Regions from separate parts of the Arthrobacter melezitosi genome, predicted to be linked through region 3. Evidence: predicted binding sites of a transcription regulator. Region 3 holds the regulator's gene; each other region holds the start of a gene.

Region 1 (6,748 bases), on a different contig from region 3:
TCGTAGACACCGGTTGCGGCGTTGAGGCCGTGGCCGGCGGGCAGGCCGCGGACCTTGTCGGCGACAACACCGGGCTCGAGGCCGGCGTTGAAGGCAATCTGCTTCAGCGGAGCATCGATGGCAACGCGGACGATGTTCGCACCGGTTGCCTCGTCGCCGGAGAGCTCGAGGCTGGCAAACGCCTTCGCGCCGGCCTGGATCAGGGCAACGCCGCCACCGGCGACGATTCCCTCTTCAACGGCAGCCTTCGCGTTGCGGACGGCGTCCTCGATGCGGTGCTTGCGCTCCTTGAGCTCAACCTCGGTGGCTGCGCCGGCCTTGATGACTGCAACGCCGCCGGCCAGCTTGGCCAGGCGCTCCTGCAGCTTCTCGCGGTCGTAGTCCGAATCCGAGTTGTCGATCTCGGCGCGGATCTGGGCAACGCGGCCGGCGATGGCGTCGGCGTCGCCGGCACCTTCGACGATGGTGGTCTCGTCCTTGGTGACGACGACCTTGCGTGCCTGGCCCAGCAGGTCCAGCGTGGCGTTTTCGAGCTTGAGGCCGACCTCTTCGGCGATGACCTGGCCACCGGTGAGGATGGCGATGTCGGCCAGCTGGGCCTTGCGGCGGTCACCGAAGCCCGGAGCCTTGACGGCGACGGACTTGAAGGTGCCACGGATCTTGTTGACCACGAGGGTGGCCAGGGCTTCGCCTTCGACGTCTTCGGCGATGATCAGCAGCGGCTTGCCGGACTGCATGACCTTCTCGAGGACGGCGACGAGATCCTTGACGTTGGAGATCTTCGAGTTGACGATCAGGATGTAGGGGTCTTCGAGGACCGTTTCCTGGCGCTCGGCGTCGGTCACGAAGTAACCGGAGATGTAGCCCTTGTCGAAGCGCATGCCTTCGGTGAGCTCGAGCTCCAGCCCGAAGGTGTTGGACTCCTCGACGGTGATGACACCTTCCTTGCCGACCTTGTCGAGCGCTTCGGCGATGAGGTCGCCGATCTGCGTGTCACCGGCCGAGATCGAAGCCGTGGCGGCGATCTCTTCCTTCGTTTCGATTTCCTTGGCGGAAGCCAGCAGCTCGGCGGTGACGGCCGAAACGGCCTTCTCGATGCCGCGCTTGAGGCTCAGCGGATCGGCGCCGGCGGCGACGTTGCGGAGGCCTTCCTTGACCAGGGCCTGGGCGAGGACGGTGGCCGTGGTGGTGCCGTCACCTGCGACGTCGTCGGTCTTCTTGGCGACTTCCTTGACCAGCTCTGCGCCGATCTTCTCGAACGGGTCGTCCAGCTCGATTTCCTTGGCGATGGAGACACCATCGTTGGTGATCGTGGGGGCGCCCCACTTCTTCTCGAGGACTACGTTGCGGCCGCGTGGGCCCAGCGTTACCTTGACGGCGTCAGCGAGGATGTTCAACCCACGCTCGAGGCCGCGGCGGGCCTCTTCATCAAAAGAAATGATCTTGGCCATAACGGCGTAGGTCCTTTCGGGGACAGTTATGCATTTCAGCAAACGAGTGGTCACCTGCCTGGGGTGCCCGCGACGGACGGGCGGCACCGGGACGATCTCTTTACGTTCCGGAGTCCACCCTCACCCCAGTGGCATGCCTGCTTTCCTCAACGCCCGTGACTTAGCAGTCAGCGGGTTCGAGTGCTAAGTCAATAATTAGCACTCCCACCGCACGAGTGCAAGCCGTCGGAGGTCAACCCGTCCGGGACAACCCTGAAAACCGGGGGCCGGATCGGGGGTTCTACCTGATGACGTGCTCCCGCGGCCGGGCATAGCGTAGGAGCAGCACCAACAACCAAGGAGAGACGTGTCAACGACCCCAGACCAACCCCGTTCCGGTTCGGATCCCGCAGGCGAGGTACCCCCTCCCCAGCCTGAGGGGTTCCCCCAGCCCGGCGGGTACCAGCAGACCCCGTACCAGCAGGGTGAGCACCAGCAGGGTGAGCACCAGCCGAACCCCTACGAGCAGAGCCCCTACCAGCAGAACCCCTACCCGCAGGGCCAGTTCCAGGGCTCCTACCCGCAGGGCCAGCCGTACGGGCCTCCCGGCTACCCCTACGGATCCGGATACCCCGAGCAGAAGTCGCGGCTCGTCGCAGGGCTCCTCGGGGTCCTGCTCGGCTCCCTGGGCATCCACCGGTTCTACCTTGGCTATGTGGGCATCGGGATCGCCCAGATCGTCGTGACGATCGTGACCTTTGGACTGGGAGCCATCTGGGGCTTCATCGAGGGCATCATGATCCTCGTGGGTGCCGAGTCCTTCCGGCGCGACGCCAGGGGCGTTCCGCTGAAGGAGTAAGTTCCGCTGAAGGAGTAAGCAGGGCGCCGGGGCCGCCGGGCAGGCTGCGGCCAGGCAGCGGGCCTACTGGAGGTCGGGCCCCACGACCACCGTGAGGTCCGGCGAAACCCCGGCGCCGTCCTGCACTCCCGCGATGCCCAGCACCGCGGCCACGGCCTCGGCACCGGCGCGCTGCTCGAGCCCGTTGTAGAAGACGACCGACGCTTCGAGCGGGGCTCCGGCCCAGTTCCCGGCCGCCGCGCCGGTCCAGCCGTCCGCCCCAAGCCGCCCTGCCACCGTCCCGGCGAGCCCGGGGACCCCGGTGCCGTTGAGGACGTTGACCCGCTGGGACTTATCAACGGCGGGGGCCTCCGGCGAGGCCGAGGCCGACGGCGAAGGTGACGCCGGGTCGGAGGCCGACGGGGTTCCGGAGGCCTCCGGCGAACGCATCCGCTCGGGAGAGGGGGACGCCGTCTCGCCGGCGGTGGCCGACGGCCGGGCATTTGCGGCCGAGGCGTTCTGGGCACTGCCCAACTCGAGCCGCGGAAGCAGGAAGTAGGCGGCAAGGCCCACCAGCAGCGCGAGGATGCCCACGGCGATCTTCAACCCGAGACCGCTTCCACGGACGGCCACCAGCCGCTCCCGGTGCACGCCATGGCGCGACGCCTTCTCGGGGATCCGGTCAAACTCGTCCTGGGGGTATTGGCTCATGGCGGCGTGGGGATCCTTGGGTAGGTCAGATCTCGGCGCCGAGGCGGCGGGCGGAGCGGGCGCGCTGGCGCGATGTCCGCAGCCTGCGCAGCCGCTTCACCAGCATCGGGTCGTGGGCGAGTGCCGCCTCCGAATCGATCAACGCGTTGAGGACCTGGTAGTAGTGGGTGGCGGACATGTTGAAGAGGTCCCGGATCGCCTGTTCCTTGGCCCCGGAGTACTTCCACCATTCCCGTTCGAGCGCCAGCATCTGCTGTTCCCGCTCGCTGAGGGCGCCCCGGCTGCCGGGCCCTGGGGCAGGGGCCCCCGCTGGCTCGCTCACGCGCCGCTCCTCCTCGTAGTGAATGCTTCCGCACCCATGGTAGTGGCGAATGACATGCCTGTCATACGACGCACCGATCGTCCCCGGGATCCCCGCTGCCGGGCAGATCGGCCAGAATGAGGGAATGCACTTCGAGGATGCCCTGTTCCCCCTTCCGGCGCCGGACCCGGCCGGTCCGGGCGGAGCGCCGGGCACCCCCGCCTTTCCCTTCGCGGCCCCTGCCCCGATCGGGGCGATGGTCGCCTCGGGCTGGGCGCCCGCCCTGGCACCCCACGAAACGGCACTCCACCGGCTTGCGGCCCGGCTTGAGGAGGACCGCCGCGCCGGCCACCGGATCCTTCCCGAGCCGGAAAACATCCTGCGCGCCTTCAGCGGCCCGCTGGCCGGGGTGAAGGTCGTGATCGTCGGCCAGGATCCTTACCCCACGCCGGGGCATTCGGTCGGGCTCGCCTTTTCGGTCGATCCGGCGACCCACCCGCTGCCGAGGAGCCTGGTGAATATCTACAAGGAACTGTCGGCGGACCTCGGCGTGCAGGCACCCGCCACGGGGGACCTCTCGGGGTGGACCCGGCAGGGCGTGCTGCTGATGAACCGCGTGTTGACCGTGCGGGCGGGGGAACCGGCCTCGCACCGCGGCTGGGGCTGGGAGGACATCACCGACGCGGCGCTGCACGCGCTCGTGGCGCGGGGTGGCCCGCTGGTCGCCGTCCTGTGGGGCCGTGATGCCCTGAAGCTGAAGCCCGTGTTCGCCGGGGTCCCCACGGTGGAGTCGGCGCACCCCAGTCCACTCTCGGCCTCCCGCGGCTTCTTCGGCTCCAGGCCCTTCAGCCGGGTCAACGCGCTCCTGCGGGAGCAGGGCGCGGACCCGGTGGACTGGCTGGGCGGCTGAGGGGCTACCGGCGGCGGTTACGCCGTCGTTCGTTGCTGCCGAGGCCCCGGGTCAGGGGCCGGGCGAGGTTGTCGCCGAGCACCACCCCGCCCGCGACCGCGAGGATCACGGTGAGCGCATTGAACAGTCCCAGCGCCCCGGCGCTGGGGACGCCGGTGTTGGTGGTGAGCATGTACATCGAGCGGAAGATCGCCAGCCCCGGGTAGAGGAACATGACCGCCGGCACCGCGAGCACCAGTTGGGGCGCGCCCATGCGCAGCGCAACGATGCGCGACAGCGCGCCGATCAGCACCGCGGCCAGCGCCGGCGCCAGCCGGTAGCCCACCCCGGCGTTGATCGCCGAAATCCAGAGCACGTAGCCGGCGGTTCCCACCAGGGCGGTGGGCACCACGAGCGACAGGTCCGTCTGCTCGGTGACCGCGAACATCGCCACGGCGATGAAGATCAGCGCGGCGATCACCGGCCAGGGATACGGCGAGGTGGGGGCAGCGAGCAGTTCGAGCTCCGGGATGCCGATGGCCGAGCCGAACACCAGGGCGACAGCGATCCCCGCGACGACCCCGCCGAAGATCAGCAGCGCCGACAGGAAGCGTCCCGCCGCGGTGACGGGGAATCCGTTGATCGCGTCCTGGGTGGCCGAGACGAGCCGGCCCGCCGGAAGGAGCAGCAGGATGCCGCCGACGACCACGAGCGAGGGCGCGATGGGCACCTCAAGCCACCAGAAGAGCATGGCGGTCAGGGTGGCCATCGCCGAGGAGGTGGCCACGGAGAAGAACTCGGGCACCCTCCACCGGCCGAGCTGGCGTGAGACGAGGTCGACGAGGATACAGCTGCCCAACCCGATGAGGGCTCCGAGCACTCCCCCGCCGATGAAGGCGACGATTGCCGCACCAAAGATCCCGAACGCGGCGGTGACCATCCAGCGCGGGAAGGGCTTGGGCCGCCTCGTGATCTGCTCGAGGCGCCGGGCCGCCTCGATGCGCGAGACCCCGCCGGCGGCGATGTCGGAGACGAGCTGGTGGATCGACACCAGCCCGGCGTAGTTGTTCGTCCAGGACCTCACCACGCGCAGCACGGTGGTGGGCGTCTGGTCCTTGGCGGAGTAGTTGATCACCACCGACTGGTTGGTGATGTCAACCTCGATGTGGTCGAGGCCCAGGGCCGCGGTGACGGCGATGATGCTCGTCTCGACCTCCAGCGCCCCGGCGCCGTAGCGGAACATCGTCTCGGCCAGGCTCAGGGCGAAGTCGAGGGTCTTGCGGGCGCTGGCGTCGGGCCCCCCGACCGCGATGGTGGGGTTGGCGTAGGGGCTCCCGGCGAGCCGCTCCACGATGCTCATCGCCTGGGTCGGCGGCTCCTCACCCTGGACGAGCCGGCGCAGCACGTTCCGGGCCGCAGCGTTCGAACGGTCCGGGCGCACCGTGCGCGGCGTCGTCGGCAGCGCATCGGTGGGCGACGGTTGGCGGGAGGGCCGCCGGGCGGGCCGCGGGCGCGGCCTGGCTCCGGGGACGGCCGGCGTGCCGCCCGCCGGGGGCGAGGGCTCACCGCCGGGCTTCCGGACCACCGACGGCCCCTGGGCCGACGGCGGACGGATCGGGTGTTGGATCACCGGCAGTGGGCCTGCCGCCGGTGAGGGATTGGTGTCCGGTTTCCGGCCACCGTTCGAGCCGGCCTTGTCATCCACGGTGTTTTTCCCTGCCTTGCTGCCCCGCGGGCGGTTCTTCGATCAGTAGAAGGGCTGCTGGTGACGGCGCCAGTAGATCTGGCGGGCCACCCGCTCCCCCACGGCGGTCCACAGCTTGTACTTCCTGTCGTCGAGGGCCAGGTCCCAGCAGCCGGTGAAGTCGGTGACCGTCTTGGAGAAGCTCGTCTTGAATAGGCCGAGTCCGTGGTGCGGGTGGGAGGTGTCCTTGAGCCGGTCGGCCGGCGGGGTTCCGCAGAAGTCGTACTCGCGTATGGCGAACTCGTCCTTGAGGTCGGTGATGGCGGTCCACTGCAGGAGGTGGGAGTCCCCGTACTGGGAACGCCCGGGCTTTGACCCGCCGTCCTTGTAGGTTCCCTTGCTGCCGTAGTTGATGACGAACGCACCCACCGAGGGCTCGCCGTCCTCGTAGACGAAGTAGAGGCGGCCCTGGCCCGCCGCCGCGAAGTTCGCCCAGAACCTGCTGTAGTACTCGAAGGACCTGAGCCGGGCGGCCGAACGGTCCTCGATGTGGGCCATCAGCCGGTACATGGTCCTGAAGTTTTCCTCGGTGGGCTCGACGCGGCGCACCTCGACACCTTCCCGGATCGCCCGGCGCACGGCGTTGCGCCCGCGCGAGGAAAGGTTGCGCAGCAGCTGGTTCGGCTCCGGGCTGGTGTCCAGGAGGGCCGTATGGTCGTTCGGCTGCAGGTCGAAGGTCTTGCGCAGGCCCGCCGCGGCGAAGAGCTGCCGGACCTCCGGGGAGTCGACGATATCGGGTTCGATCTTCACGGCGAAGACGTTGAGCCGGGAGGCGGTGGTGAAGCTTTTCACCGCGTCGAGCACGGCCGGCACATGGGCGGGCTCGGCCACCCCC
Region 2 (6,748 bases), on a different contig from region 3:
CAGTCCGGGAACTGGAAGGGCAGGCCCGCTGTGGGAAGCTGCTGGAACAGCAGGGCCCGCTGGGAGGCATAGCCGGTGTCCTCACCGCACCAGAAGGGGGAGGAGGCCGAGAGCGCCTGGAAGTGTGGGAAGTAGTTGATGAGGCCGTCCAGCACCGGCAGGGCCTTGTCCCGCGAATCGAGGCCCACGTGCACGTGCACGCCGTAGATCACCATCTGGCGGCCCCACCACTGCGTGCGGTCGATCAGCTTGAAGTAGCGTTCCTTGTCCGAGACGTGCTGGGAGCGGGGGGCGCTGAAGGGGTGGGACCCGGCGGAGAACAGCTCGACGCCCATCGGGTCGGTCACCTCCCGCACCGCGGCCAGGGACCGGCTCAGGTCCGCCTTCGCCTCGGCGACCGTTGTGCAGACGCCGGTGACGAGTTCGACGGTGTTGAGCAGCAGCTCCTGCTTGATGTGGGGGTGTTCCTCGTCGTCCTGGAGCTCGGGATGGTTCGCGGTGACCCCGCGCAGGACCTCCTCGGCGGCCGAAACAAGCTCTCCGCTGTGCCGGTCCACGAGGGCCAGCTCCCACTCCACTCCCAGGGTGGACTGGGCTGAGCGGGCAAAATCGATCTTCATGGGCTGGCTCCTGACCGGTACCGGACTGTGTGCTGGTTTCTCGCCTCGGCAGCGCGTCATCGCGAATGAGAACTGAGCCCAATCGTAGTGCAGGGCCCGCACCGGCGCGCACGGCGATCGGATGGAACAATGGGCACGTGCCGATCCTCAATAAAGACATGACCCTGTGCATCTCCCTCGCCGCCCGGCCCAGCAATATCGGGACACGGTTCCACAACTATCTGTACGACGAGCTGGGGCTGAACTACATCTACAAGGCGTTCACCACCACGGACCTGCCCGCGGCGATCGGCGGGGTGCGCGCGCTGGGGATCCGCGGCTGCGCCATCTCCATGCCCTTCAAGGAGGACGTCATCGCCCTCGTCGACCGCATGGACCCCTCGGCGACGGCGATCGATTCGGTCAACACCATCGTCAACGACGACGGCGTCCTCACTGCCTACAACACCGACTACCTCGCCGTGGCCCGGCTGCTGGCCGACCACCGGGTGTCCACGGACCATTCGGTGCTGGTGCGCGGCTCCGGCGGCATGGCCAAGGCGGTCGTGGCGGCGGTGCGAGACTCCGGATTCCGGGACGTGACGGTGGTGGCGCGGAACGAGGAGGCCGGCCGGGCCCTGGCCGGGCTGTACGGGTTCGCGTGGCAGCAGGACGTCGGTTCCTCCACCGCCGGGCTGCTGATCAATGTCACCCCGGTGGGGATGGCCGGCCCGGACGCCGACGAGGTCTCCTTCCCCGCCGCGGCGATCGAGGCGGCCTCGGTGGTGTTCGACGTCGTCGCCCTGCCCTCGGAGACCCCGCTGATCCGTGCCGCGCGCGGCGCGGGCAAGCCGGTGATCACCGGCGCCGAGGTGATCGCGCTGCAGGCTGAGGAGCAGTTCGTGCTCTACACCGGGGTGCGTCCCACCCCGGAGCAGGTGGCCGCCGCGGGCGAGTTCTCCCGGCAGGGGTAACCGGCGGGCCGCTAGGTCAGCAGCTTCGCCAGGGGGCTGCCGGCGAAGTTTCTCAGGAGCGTCCGGACGTCCTTGTACACCTCGGCGGCGCCGGCGTCGCGCAGTTCGGCCTCGCTGGTGCCCCCGGTGGTGATGCCGATGGTGGGGATGTCGAGCTCGGTCGCCGAGAACACGTCCCAGACCGAGTCGCCCACGAAGACCGTGTTGGCCGCCTCAAGACCGCCGGCTTCGAGGGCGGCCTGGAGGATGTCGGGGGAGGGCTTGCTGTTCTCGGCGTCCGAGGAACTCGTGGCGCCGGTGATGGCGGCGTCGGCGTCGATGACGCTGCGGAGCACCTCGAGTTCCTTCCCGGAGGCGGAGGAGGCGAGGACCACGACGAGGCCCTCGTCGAAGCAGCGGCCCAGCAGGTCGCCGGCGCCGTCGAAGCTGCGCAGCGAGGGCCAGTAGGTCGAAAACACGGCGCCGTGCGTCGCGTCGAGCTCCCCGTCGAGGGAGGCGTCGCGGTCCTCACCGAGCAGGTGCTCGACGAGCTTGTCACCGCCCATGCCGATCGCCCGGTGGATCTCCGCCATCGGCACGTCGTGCCCGAAGCGGCGGAAGGCCTGCCACCAGGCGATCGTGTGCTGATAGTTGGAGTCGACGAGGGTTCCGTCGACGTCGAAGAGGACGCCGCGGCGCGGGGACGATGGTTGGGGGGTCATGGCTGCCACCTTGCTTTCCGGAGTTGCCCCGAGTCTAGTGAAGCGGCGCCCGTGCCCGGCGGATTTCTCCGGCTGGCCCGCGGCGCGGCCGTCCGGTACACGCCCGGGTCCCGGCGCGCCCGGGCCACCCGGCGGGGGACGACGGGGGACGGCGGCGCCGCCCTAGGCGTCCTGCGCGGGGTGCGCCGGGACCGGCTCCACGACAAGGGCCACCCGGTCGTCGCCGATCCGGGTCAGCACCAGGGTGGCCTTCTTCCGGGCCTTCCCGGAGCCGCTGAGCAGCTGGCGCCGGACCTCCTCGGGGGTCACCGAGGTGCCGCGCTTCTTGATGTCCAGCACGCCGATGCCTTCGGCGCGGACCCACTGCTTGAGGGCCTTGATGTTGAACGGCCGGGTCTCGACGATCCGGTAGGGGCGGGCGAACGGGGTCTCGCGCAGCTCCGGGGCGCAGATGTACGCGATCCGGGGATCGAGGAGGTGCCCGGCGAGCCGCTCCGCGACGTCGGCGACGAGGCCCGCGCGGATGACCGCTCCGTCCGGCTCGTACAGGTAGCCCTCCGGTGCGCCCACGGGCGCCTCCGGGCCCGCCCCGAAGTCCTCGGTGCTGGTCAGTTCGGCTGCGCCGTGGGCGCTGAGCACGAGGGCGGCGCGGCGCACACCGGGCCGGCGCAGCGCGTTGAACCACAGGGCCACCTCGGTCACGTCGCCGTCCACCGAGACCCACTGCGCCTCGCAGTCCGCCGGCACCGCCTCGTGCGGGATCCCGGGGCCCAGCTTCACCCCGACCGGGATGCCGCGGCCGGCGAGGTCCTCGACGAAGGACAGCGGGGGAGAGAACGCCTCGGGATCGAACAGGCGGGTCGTGCCCGAGGTCGAGGTGCTGCGGCGGGCCGGGTCGAGCCACACGCCGTCGTACTTCGTCATATCGACGCTCGACGCATCGGCGTTCAGCACCGACGCATTCGGCCAGGGCAGCAGGTTCATTGTCGCGGCGGCCGCGGTCGTCTCATCGAGCTCGACGGCAGTCACCTGCCGTTCCAGCGTCGCAAGGGCCATGGAGTCCGCACCGATCCCGCAGCCCAGGTCCGCCACCCGCAGCAGATCCGCCGTCACGTACCGCTGGGCGTGGTGGGCCGCGACCCGCAGCCGGGTCGCCTGTTCAAGGCCCGCGGGGGTGAACACCATCCGGTCCGCGAAGCCGCCGAACTTCGCGTGGGCCTTGGCCCGCAGGCGGGACTGGGTCAGGGCCGCCGCCACCACCTCCGGGGCGTGGCCGGACCTGCGCAGCTGTTCGCTCAGCTGCAGGCTGCCGGCCTCCGAGTAGGGCCCCAGCGAGTTCAGCAGCTCCCAGCCCTGCGGGGTGAGGATCGGTGCCAGGTTGTCGGTGGGGGGATTCTCGAAAGCCATGGTCCAACCCTAGGCGACGCGCCCGGGGCCGCGCTGCGCGCCGCCGGGCGCCGGCCGGGGTCCCGGAAACCGGGCGATCTGGCACTCGCCTTGACCGAGTGCTAACCAGTGCATAAAGTCAGGGTTGGCACTCTCACTAGGAGGGTGCTAATCCCGAGGAAAGTGCCGGCCGGCACCGCGACGACGGCCAGTGCTGCACCGACGGCCTACATTCCATTAGTAACGAACGCAAAGGAGAGCCCGAGTGTCGGTCTCTATTAAGCCTCTTGAGGATCGTATTGTTGTCCGCCCGCTGGAAGCCGAGCAGACAACTGCTTCCGGCCTGGTCATCCCGGATACCGCTAAGGAGAAGCCCCAGGAGGGCGAAGTTGTAGCTGTAGGGCCGGGCCGTGTCGACGACAACGGCAACCGCGTTCCCGTCGACGTTGCCGAAGGCGACGTCGTCATCTACTCGAAGTACGGCGGAACCGAGGTCAAGCACGGCGGCCAGGAATACCTGGTTCTCTCGGCGCGCGACGTCCTGGCGATCGTCGTTAAGTAGTTTTTCCCAGAAGGACCCCGGCCTTTCTGGCCGGGGTCTTTCCACTGCACAAGCCTGAAAGGAACAAGACATGGCAAAGCAGTTGGAGTTCAACGATGCAGCCCGCCGCGCACTCGAGGCCGGCGTCGACAAGCTTGCAAACACCGTCAAGGTGACGCTTGGCCCGCGCGGACGCAACGTCGTGCTGGACAAGAAGTGGGGCGCTCCCACGATCACGAACGACGGCGTCACGATCGCCCGTGAGGTCGAACTCGACGATCCCTACGAAAACCTCGGCGCCCAGCTGGCCAAGGAAGTAGCGACCAAGACCAACGATGTCGCCGGTGACGGCACCACCACGGCCACCGTCCTCGCCCAGGCCCTGGTCAAGGAAGGCCTGCGCAACGTGGCCGCCGGCGCCGCTCCGGGCCAGCTCAAGCATGGCATCGAGGTCGCGGTCGAGGCCGTCGCCGCGCGCCTGCTGGAGAATGCCAAGGAAGTTGTCGGCCACCAGACCGCCAGCGTCGCCGCGATCTCCGCCCAGAGCACCGAGGTCGGCGACCTGCTCGCCGAGGCGTTCGACAAGGTCGGCAAGGACGGCGTCATCACCATCGAGGAGTCCTCCTCGACCGTGACCGAACTCGTCCTGACCGAAGGCATGCAGTTCGACAAGGGCTACCTCTCGCCGTACTTCGTGACCGACGCCGAGCGCCAGGAAGCCGTCCTCGAGGACGCGCTGATCCTGATCAACTCCGGCAAGATCTCCTCCCTGGCGGAATTCCTTCCCCTGCTGGAGAAGGCCCTGCAGGCCGGCAAGCCGCTGTTCATCATCGCCGAGGACATCGAAGGCGAAGCGCTGTCCACCCTCGTGGTCAACAAGATCCGCGGCACCCTGAATGCCGTCGCCGTGAAGGCGCCGGGCTTCGGTGACCGCCGCAAGGCCATGATGCAGGACATCGCCACCCTCACCGGTGCACAGGTCGTTTCCCCCGACCTGGGCCTGAAGCTCGACCAGGTCGGCCTCGAGGTGCTGGGTTCGGCCCGCCGCATCACGGTCACCAAGGACGCCACCACCATCGTCGACGGAGCGGGCGAAGCCTCCGACGTCGCCGACCGCGTGGCGCAGATCCGCGCCGAGGTCGAGCGCACCGATTCCGACTGGGACCGCGAGAAGCTCCAGGAGCGCCTGGCCAAGCTGTCCGGCGGGGTGGGTGTCATCAAGGTCGGTGCCGCCACCGAGGTTGAGCTGAAGGAAAAGAAGCACCGCATCGAGGACGCCGTCTCCGCGACGCGCGCCGCACTCGATGAGGGCATCGTCGCAGGCGGCGGCTCGGCGCTGGTCCAGGCCGGCAAGGCCCTGGACACCGACAGCAGCGTCCTCGCCCTCGAGGGCGACGCCGCCACCGCCATCGGCCTGGTGCGCCGCGCCCTGGCGCAGCCGCTGCGCTGGATCGCGGAGAACGCCGGCCACGAGGGCTATGTCGTTGTCGCCAAGGTCTCCGAGCTCGAGGACGGGCACGGCTTCAACGCCGTCACCGGCGAGTACGAGAACCTGATCGACGCCGGCATCATCGACCCGGTCAAGGTGACCCGGTCGGCGCTGCGCAACGCAGCCTCGATCGCGGCGCTGGTCCTCACGACCGAAACCCTGGTCGTCGAGAAGCCCGCGGAGGACGACGAGGACGGCCACGGCCACAGCCACTAGTTCCCGCAGCGCAGGGCCCCCCACGGGCCCTGACCGCACGCGAAGCACCCCGGCCGGGTCCACCCGGCCGGGGTGCTTCGCTTAACGGGCCCCTGGCCGGTTCCCGTTCCCCGGCCCCTTCATCCGACGGCGACCGGAACCTCCCTCCATTGCGGATTGGTAAACTGGAGCTTTGTGCCGCCGGCGCCGGCGGCCGGAGGAACGTCTTCACGGCGCCCGGAGACACCGGAAGGGTCGATGTGGGAGTAACCAGAACTGCACCAACGGAAAGCCGCCCCGCGGCCCCAGCGGCGCGCCAGCGGCGGCCCGAGGTCCAGGGGTTGCGCGCCCTCGCCGTGGTCATGGTCGTTCTCTACCACGTGTGGCTGGGGCGGGTCTCCGGCGGCGTCGACGTGTTCCTGCTGATCTCGGCCTTCCTGCTCACGTTCTCCTTCGTCGGCAAGGTCGAGTCGGGCCGGCCGCTGCAGCTGCTGCGGTACTGGCTGGGGCTCTTCCGGCGCCTCCTGCCCGCCGCCGTCGTCGTCCTGGTCGCCGTGCTGGCCGCCACGGCCGTGCTGGCCCCGCCCTCCCGGTGGCCCGGGATCTTCGACCAGACCTGGGCGTCGCTGCTGTACGTGCAGAACTGGGAACTGGCCGCCAACGCCGTCGACTACTACGCGCAGGACGACAGCAACGCCAGCCCGCTGCAGCACTTCTGGTCCCTCTCCATCCAGGGCCAGGTCTTCCTGCTGTGGCCGCTGCTGTTCGCCGTCTCCGCCCTCGCCGCGCGGGCCGCCCGGCGGCGCTACCGCACAGTGCTGATCTGGGTGTTCGGGGCGGTCTTCGCCCTCTCCCTCGCCTTC
Region 3 (6,748 bases):
AGGACGGCACAAAGCTGGCCGGGCGGATCCGCCGCGGCGAGGTTCCCCCCATCGACGACGACGACCACGCCGACAAGTACGCCCTCGCCGACGAACTGCTCACCGCCGGCGGCATGCAGTGGTACGAAGTCAGCAACTGGGCCCGGACCCCGGCCGACGAGTGCCGCCACAACCTGGCGTACTGGCGGGGGGATGACTGGTGGGGCGCCGGCCCGGGAGCGCACTCCCACGTGGGCGGCGTCCGCTGGTGGAATGTGAAGCACCCGAGGGCCTACGCGGCCGCGCTGACCCCCGGTACGTCGCCCGCCGCCGGCCGCGAGGTCTTGTCAGACCATGACCGCTACGTCGAGGACATTCTGCTGCGGGTGCGTCTGCGCGAGGGATTGGCGATTGACCGGCTGGAGCCGGCCGGGCGGCTCGCCGTGGCGGGGCTGATCGCCGACGGGCTCATTGAGGGTGCGGAAGCCATCCGCGGGCAGCTGCGCCTGACCGGCAGCGGACGGCTGATGGCCGACGCCGTCGTGCGCCGCCTCCTGCCGGACTAGGAGCGCCCACAGGCATCCCTGCCCACTGATCGCCGCTGATGAGTGGGCAGGTGTGTGACCGGGACGCACTCAAAGCGATCCTGCCCACTGAAAGCCGCTGATCACTGGGCAGAACTGAGATCGGGCGTCCGTTCGAGCAATCCTGCCCACCGACCTCCACTGATGAGTGGGCATGTCTGGATATGCCCACTGATCGGGGCCGGTCAGTGGGCAGAAGGAACCCCGGGCTGGGATTGGATCCAATTCACCCGCCGACGCGGGCCTCTCAGCGGGCAGGAGCGGTTCGGGCGACGTCAGAAGGGCGGGCTCAGCGCAGCGGCCGCAGGTTCAGCGCGTAGCGGTAGGGCCTGCCCCGGTTGACCTGGATTCCCGCGGTCACGGAACACACCGCGATGCCGACCCAGATCAGCGCGTTGACGACCGCGAACACGCCACCGATCACGGGAAGCAGCGAGAGCAGCCAGGCAGCGAAGGCCAGGAGGGTCGGGGGAAGCGTGAAGTTCAGGGCTTCCTTCGATTCCTGCGCGGTGAAGGGGCCACGGTCCTTGAAGATCAGGTAGATCACCAGGGAGGGCAGGAACCCCAGGATGCCGCCGAAGTGGGCCAGCGTCGCAAACTGCCGGTCCTGCGAGGCCGTCAGCGGCAGGGCAGTGGCGGGCGCTCCCTCAAAGGCGGGCCGGTTTCCGCCGGCTCCGGAGTTCTGGGGTTTGTCGGCAGTGTTTGGCAACGGGTAATTTCCTTTGCAGCGTGGCGGGTTGACCCCAGGACTTTCTCCAAGGGTACTTGGTGCCGCGTGCCGGCGGCATCAGGAGCCGGGGTGGCCGGCGGTCAGGAAGTCGATGACTTCCTCGACCCGGCCCAGCAGGGACGGCTCGAGGTCCGCGTAGGACTTCACACTGCCCAGAATCCGCTTCCACCCTTGGGCGACGGCGGCCTGGCTGTTGGAGGGCCAGCCGAGTCCGGCAAGGATGCCGGTCTTCCAGTCCTGCCCGCGGGGAACCACGGGCCAGGCCGCGAGGCCCAGCGCGCCGGGCTTCACCGCCTGCCACACGTCGACATAGGGGTGGCCCACGATCAGGACATTGCCCCGGGCGCCCGGCAGGGCCATCGCCTCCTGCGCGATGCGGAACTCCTTCGTCCCGGGCAGGAGATGGTCCACCAGGATCCCGAGGCGCCGCTGCGGACCCGGATCGAAGCTTCGGACAACACCGGCCAGGTCGTCGACCCCGTGCAGGGGCTCGACGACGATGCCCTCGAGCCGCAGGTCCTCACCCCAGACCTTTTCGACAAGTTCGGCGTCGTGCTGGCCCTCCACCCAGATCCGGCTCGCCCGCGCCACGCGCGCCCGGGCGCCCTCGACCTTTACGGAGCCGGACGCGGTCCGCGTGGCGGACTTGGCAGGCGCAGCCGTGGGGGCAACAACGTGGACCGGGGCGCCGTCAACCAGGAAGCCGTGCCCCAGGCGGAAGGTCCGGCGCTTGTTCCGCCGGTCCTCGAGGACCATCACATGCAGGCCGCCGGATTTCTCCACCCGGACCACGGCCCCGACGAAACCGCTCTGCACGTCCTCCAGGACGAGGCCGGGATCGGCCGGAACATCCGGCAGGACGGTGCGTTTGGGGGCGGAGATGTCCTGGGCCCCCCAGGCGTAGTCGGCCACCCTGATCTCGCTTCCATGTGCGCCGACGCACAGTTGCCGCCGGTCTTTCCAATGCTAACAATCCCCCCGAACGTACTAGACTTAGCACTTAGGTGTGTCGAGTGCTAACCATGGACGGTGCGCTCCGCCCAAAAGACAACGCGACTGCGGAGGTGAACGAGATGAGCGAACCACGACGCCTGGAAGTGCTGCAGGCAATAGTTGAGGACTACGTGCATACCCGGGAGCCCGTCGGGTCGAAGGCCCTTGTGGACCGGCACCGGCTCGGTGTCTCGTCCGCCACCATCCGGAACGACATGGCCGTGCTCGAGGAGGAGGGGCTGATCACCGCTCCCCACACAAGCTCCGGGCGCATCCCCACGGACAAGGGCTATCGGACCTTCGTCGACCGCATCTCGGAGGTCAAGCCCCTCTCGGCGGCCGAGAAGCGGGCCATCCAGTCACTGCTCGAGGGTGCCGGCGATCTCGACGACGTCATGGACCGCACGGTGCGGCTCCTGGCCCAGCTGACGAACCAGGTGGCCGTTGTGCAGTTCCCGCGCCTCGGCGGAGCGGCGGTGCGCCACATCGAATTCGTCCTCCTCGCGCCCCGCCAGGTCCTCGTGGTGCTGATCGCCACCAACGGAACCGTGCAGCAGCGGGTGGTCCCGGTTTCCGCCCCGATCGAGGAAGCCGAACTGGCCGACCTCAAGCAGCGGATCCTGGCCCGGGTCGCGGGAGTGGCCCTTTCCGCGCTGCCCACGGAACTCTCCTCCACCGCCGCAGTGCTCCCGCCCGCCCTCAGTGCGACCGGGGCGGCGCTGATCTCCGCCCTGGAGAACCTTGCCGGAATGAGCAGGGAGGACCGCATCGTGATGGCGGGCACGGCGAACCTGGCCCGGTCCACAGTAGACTTTCCTCTCAGCATCGGACCGGTGCTCGAAGCACTCGAGGAACAGGTCATCATGCTCCGTCTCCTTTCGGAGATGGAACAGGACGCCCGCGGCATCTCGGTCCGGATCGGCAGTGAAAACCCCTACGGAGGTCTTTCGGAGGCATCGGTGATCGCCACCGGTTACGGACCGGACGCTACGGCGAAACTCGGGGTGCTCGGTCCGACCCGGATGGACTATCCGGGCACGATGGCCGCGGTGCGGGCAGTCGCCCGGTACCTGTCGCGGATCCTCGCCGAATAACACCGGTCGAATAACACCGGTCGAATAACACCGGTCGAAAAACCCAGGTTGAACAACCTCGGCCGGAAACCCGGGCCGAAAATCCAGAATCGAATACACGTGGCCGGGCAATCCAGGCCACGAAGCCAACGCCGGGAAATTCCGGCTGCCGGGCCCGGCAGCCGGACCCGGCACGCAAGTTCATCAGCCAGACAGCGTGTTCTACAGGAAGAGATGTGCAGGAGTGAGTAATCACTATGAGGTGCTCGGCGTATCGCAGGGCGCGAGCAACGAGGAGATCAAGAAGGCCTACCGGAAGCTCGCGCGCAAACTCCACCCGGACGTCAACGCCGGCCCCGACGCCGCCGAGGAGTTCAAGCGGGTAAGCCACGCCTACGAGGTGCTCTCCGACCCGCAGAAGAGGCGCGTCTACGACACCACCGGCAACGAGAACGGAACCGACAACGGCTTCGGCTCGGGGTACTCCGGCTCCGGATTCGCCTTCCAGGACATCTTCGAAACCTTCTTCGGCGGAGGAAGTCCCAGCGGGCCGCCCTCACGCACCCGGCGTGGCCAGGACGCACTGATCAACGTGCGAATCGACCTCAAGGACGCGGTCTTCGGCATCAACAAGAAGATCGAGGTGGACACCGCGGCCGTGTGCAGCACGTGCGACGGCACCTGCTGCCAGCCCGGCACCTCGCCGCAGACCTGTGACATCTGCGGCGGCTCCGGCCAGGTCCAGCGCGCCGTGCGCTCCATCCTCGGCCAGGTCATGACCAGCGCCCCGTGCGGCAGCTGCTCGGGCTTCGGGACCGTCATCCCCAACCCCTGCCACGAGTGCAAGGGCGAGGGGCGCGTCCGCGCACGCCGCAGCCTCACCATCAAGATCCCCGCCGGCGTCTCGACCGGAACGCGGATCCAGCTCAGCGGCCAGGGCGAGGCGGGCACCGCCGGCGGGCCGCAGGGCGATCTGTACATCGAGATCCGGGTGAACACCGACAGCACCTTCCTGCGCGACGGCGACGACCTCCACGTCACGCTGAGCGTGCCGATGACGGCGGCCGCGCTGGGCACCTCGGTCAGCCTCGACACCTTCGACGGCGAGCAGGAACTCCCGATCAAGCCGGGCACCCAGCCGGGCGAGGTCGTCACCCTCCGGGGCCTCGGCGTCACCCACCTGCGCGGCCAGGGCCGCGGAGACCTCCTGGTCCACCTCAACGTTGAGACTCCGCGCAACATCGACGCCGCCCAGGAGGAGCTGCTGCGCCGCCTTGCCGAGCTGCGGGGCGAGGAGTCGGCCGAGGGCCAGCTGGCCAGCAGCGGCTCCGGCGTCTTCGCCCGGCTGCGCGAGCGGCTGGGGAACCTCTAGCAGTGACCTCTCCGCTGTTCTTCGGGGAGCCCGCCGCTGTGCGCTCCGCCGCCGTCGGGTCGGTCTTCGTCCTCGGGGGCGATGAGGCCCGGCATGCCACAACGGTGCGCCGCCTCACCCCGGGTGAATGGGTGGACATCGCCGACGGCGCCGGTTTTCGGCTCCGCGGCACCGTGGCCGAGGGGGAGCCGGGCACGCTCGCGGTCCGGGTCGAGTCCGCGGCCCAGGAGGAGCCCCCGCGGGAGAAGCTGGTGCTGATCCAGGCGCTGGCCAAGGGCGACCGCGATGAGCAGGCCATCGAGGCCGCCACCGAGCTTGGCGTCGACGCCGTCGTGCCGTGGCAGTCCGAGCGCAGCATCGTGAGGTGGCGGGCGGACAAGGCGGCCAAGGGGCAGCGGAAGTGGGAGGCCGTCGTCGCCGGGGCGGCCAAGCAGTCCCGGCGGTCGTGGATCCCGGAGGTCCACCCGATGCTCGACTCGGCACGGCTCCCGGCCTGGACGGCACGCTTCGACCGGGTGTTCGTGCTGTCCGAGACGGCCGGGGAGGGGCTGGCGCAGCTTGCGGCCGGCGCAGCCCCGGGCGGCACGACGGCGGTCATCGTCGGGCCCGAGGGCGGTATCAGCGACCGCGAGCTCGCCGCTCTGCAGGAGGCAGGGGCGGCTCCTGCCCGGCTGGGACCGCATGTGCTGCGTTCGTCCTCGGCCGGTCCGGCCGCGCTCGTGCTGCTGAACCACCTGCTCGGCCGCTGGTAGGAGTGCCGCCGCGCCCGCCGCTCACTTGATTTCGATGGTCTTCGTGTCGGTGAATTCCTCGGCGTCGTCGCCGCCCAGCCGGAACACCGCGACCTCGTAGCGTCCGGGCGGGAGGGCCACCGTGAACTCGTACTCGCCGGCGGGACCGTCGAGCTCGACCTTCCCCTCCTTCACCGTGGTCCCAGGAACCCGCTCGCCGGGTGCCGGTGGAACGCGGCCCTTGAGCTTGTCCAGCGACGTGATCCGCCAGGACAGCGTGGACGATTCCGACCGGCCCGAACCGGAAACGACGACGGTGGCGAGGTTCCGCACGTCGCCGTCCTGCGGATTGGTGATCCACACCGGTGCGACAAGTGAGGGGTCGCGGCGCAGCTCGCCGTCCAGGGTCGTTCCGGCGGGGCCATCGAATCCGGCCTTGCCGTCGACCAGCAGCACGACGCTGCTCGTCCCGCCGGCCTCGATCAGGCCGGCATTGGCCGCTGCGGCGGTCGCCGTGAAGACCAGCTGCTGGATGGCAAGGCGGGCCCGGGCGGCGTCGAGCCCCGGCCGGAACGCATCGGCGGACAGATCGACGGTGATGACGTTCTGCGCCGAGATCGACGAGGTCACCATGGAGGCGGGCTCCCAGAGGCCGTGGAAATCGGGGTCGAAGGGCCGGCCGATGGTCATCAGGCGCACGGCGTCGGCGATCGGGTCCCCGACGCTCTCCGGCGCCGCTTCGCCGGTGAACTCCCGGTAGAGCAGCGCCGAGCCGCCGCTGCCGCCCAGCCAGTACACCGGCAGGATGCCGTCGGAACCGGCCACCTCGTCGGCATTGCCGGGTTGGGCCGGCGGCCCGACCGGCAGCGCATTCGATGCACCGGACGGCGGGGGAGCCGGCGGGTCGGAGGTGCAGGCCGGCAGCAGCAGCACGCTGGTGCACAGCAGGACCCCGGCGGAGGACACGAGGAGTCCGCGGAGGCCGAGGCGGCTGCGCCGAAGGGGATCCCGTCTGTTCACGCAGGAGCCTCCTTCACCGATAGGTATGCCGTACGCGCTGTGCCGGTGACGCCGTTTCGCGGCGCGGACTGCGGTGCCTGCGCCGGTCCTGCGGGGACGGCGCCTATCTCAAGCGTGGCACAGCGGGTGCCCGCCGGCGCTCCCGAGTCGCCCCATTGCGCCGACTGAAATGGTATCGATACCTAGCTGTTGCCGAGTTGGTATGTTCCCCCGCGGCGGGGTGCCGGCGTGTCCGCCCGGGGCCGAAAAAGGTCGCCGCCGCCACA

Evidence for each region. Region 3 encodes HrcA, which represses chaperone genes, less so after heat shock. Its sites were predicted from a motif close to TTNGCACTCGNNNNNNNCGAGTGCNAA; they were not measured.
Region 1: a site for HrcA is predicted at 1,612-1,638, ahead of groL (chaperonin GroEL). Genes of this name have one in related genera too.
Region 2: a site for HrcA is predicted at 3,760-3,786, ahead of groES (co-chaperone GroES). Genes of this name have one in related genera too.

The regions. Positions count from the first base shown of each region.
Region 1 covers NZ_JBTNDJ010000015.1:59,034-65,781, forward strand. Annotated here, with positions in the region: gene groL (chaperonin GroEL) at 1-1,451, opposite strand, end outside; gene ACX80W_RS13855 (TM2 domain-containing protein) at 1,798-2,289, shown strand; gene ACX80W_RS13860 (LytR C-terminal domain-containing protein) at 2,353-2,979, opposite strand; gene ACX80W_RS13865 (DUF3263 domain-containing protein) at 3,005-3,301, opposite strand; gene ACX80W_RS13870 (uracil-DNA glycosylase) at 3,426-4,190, shown strand; gene ACX80W_RS13875 (threonine/serine exporter family protein) at 4,195-5,874, opposite strand; gene ACX80W_RS13880 (lipid II:glycine glycyltransferase FemX) at 5,917-6,748, opposite strand, start outside.
Region 2 covers NZ_JBTNDJ010000001.1:524,716-531,463, forward strand. Annotated here, with positions in the region: gene ACX80W_RS02610 (glutamate--cysteine ligase) at 1-620, opposite strand, end outside; gene ACX80W_RS02615 (shikimate 5-dehydrogenase) at 779-1,573, shown strand; gene ACX80W_RS02620 (HAD family hydrolase) at 1,585-2,274, opposite strand; gene ACX80W_RS02625 (THUMP-like domain-containing protein) at 2,437-3,681, opposite strand; gene groES (co-chaperone GroES) at 3,926-4,222, shown strand; gene groL (chaperonin GroEL) at 4,293-5,906, shown strand; gene ACX80W_RS02640 (acyltransferase family protein) at 6,227-6,748, shown strand, end outside.
Region 3 covers NZ_JBTNDJ010000002.1:63,682-70,429, forward strand. Annotated here, with positions in the region: gene hemW (radical SAM family heme chaperone HemW) at 1-545, shown strand, start outside; gene ACX80W_RS02985 (DUF4870 domain-containing protein) at 853-1,272, opposite strand; gene ACX80W_RS02990 (DUF3097 family protein) at 1,351-2,205, opposite strand; gene hrcA (heat-inducible transcriptional repressor HrcA) at 2,367-3,380, shown strand; gene dnaJ (molecular chaperone DnaJ) at 3,604-4,731, shown strand; gene ACX80W_RS03005 (16S rRNA (uracil(1498)-N(3))-methyltransferase) at 4,734-5,483, shown strand; gene ACX80W_RS03010 (GerMN domain-containing protein) at 5,505-6,482, opposite strand.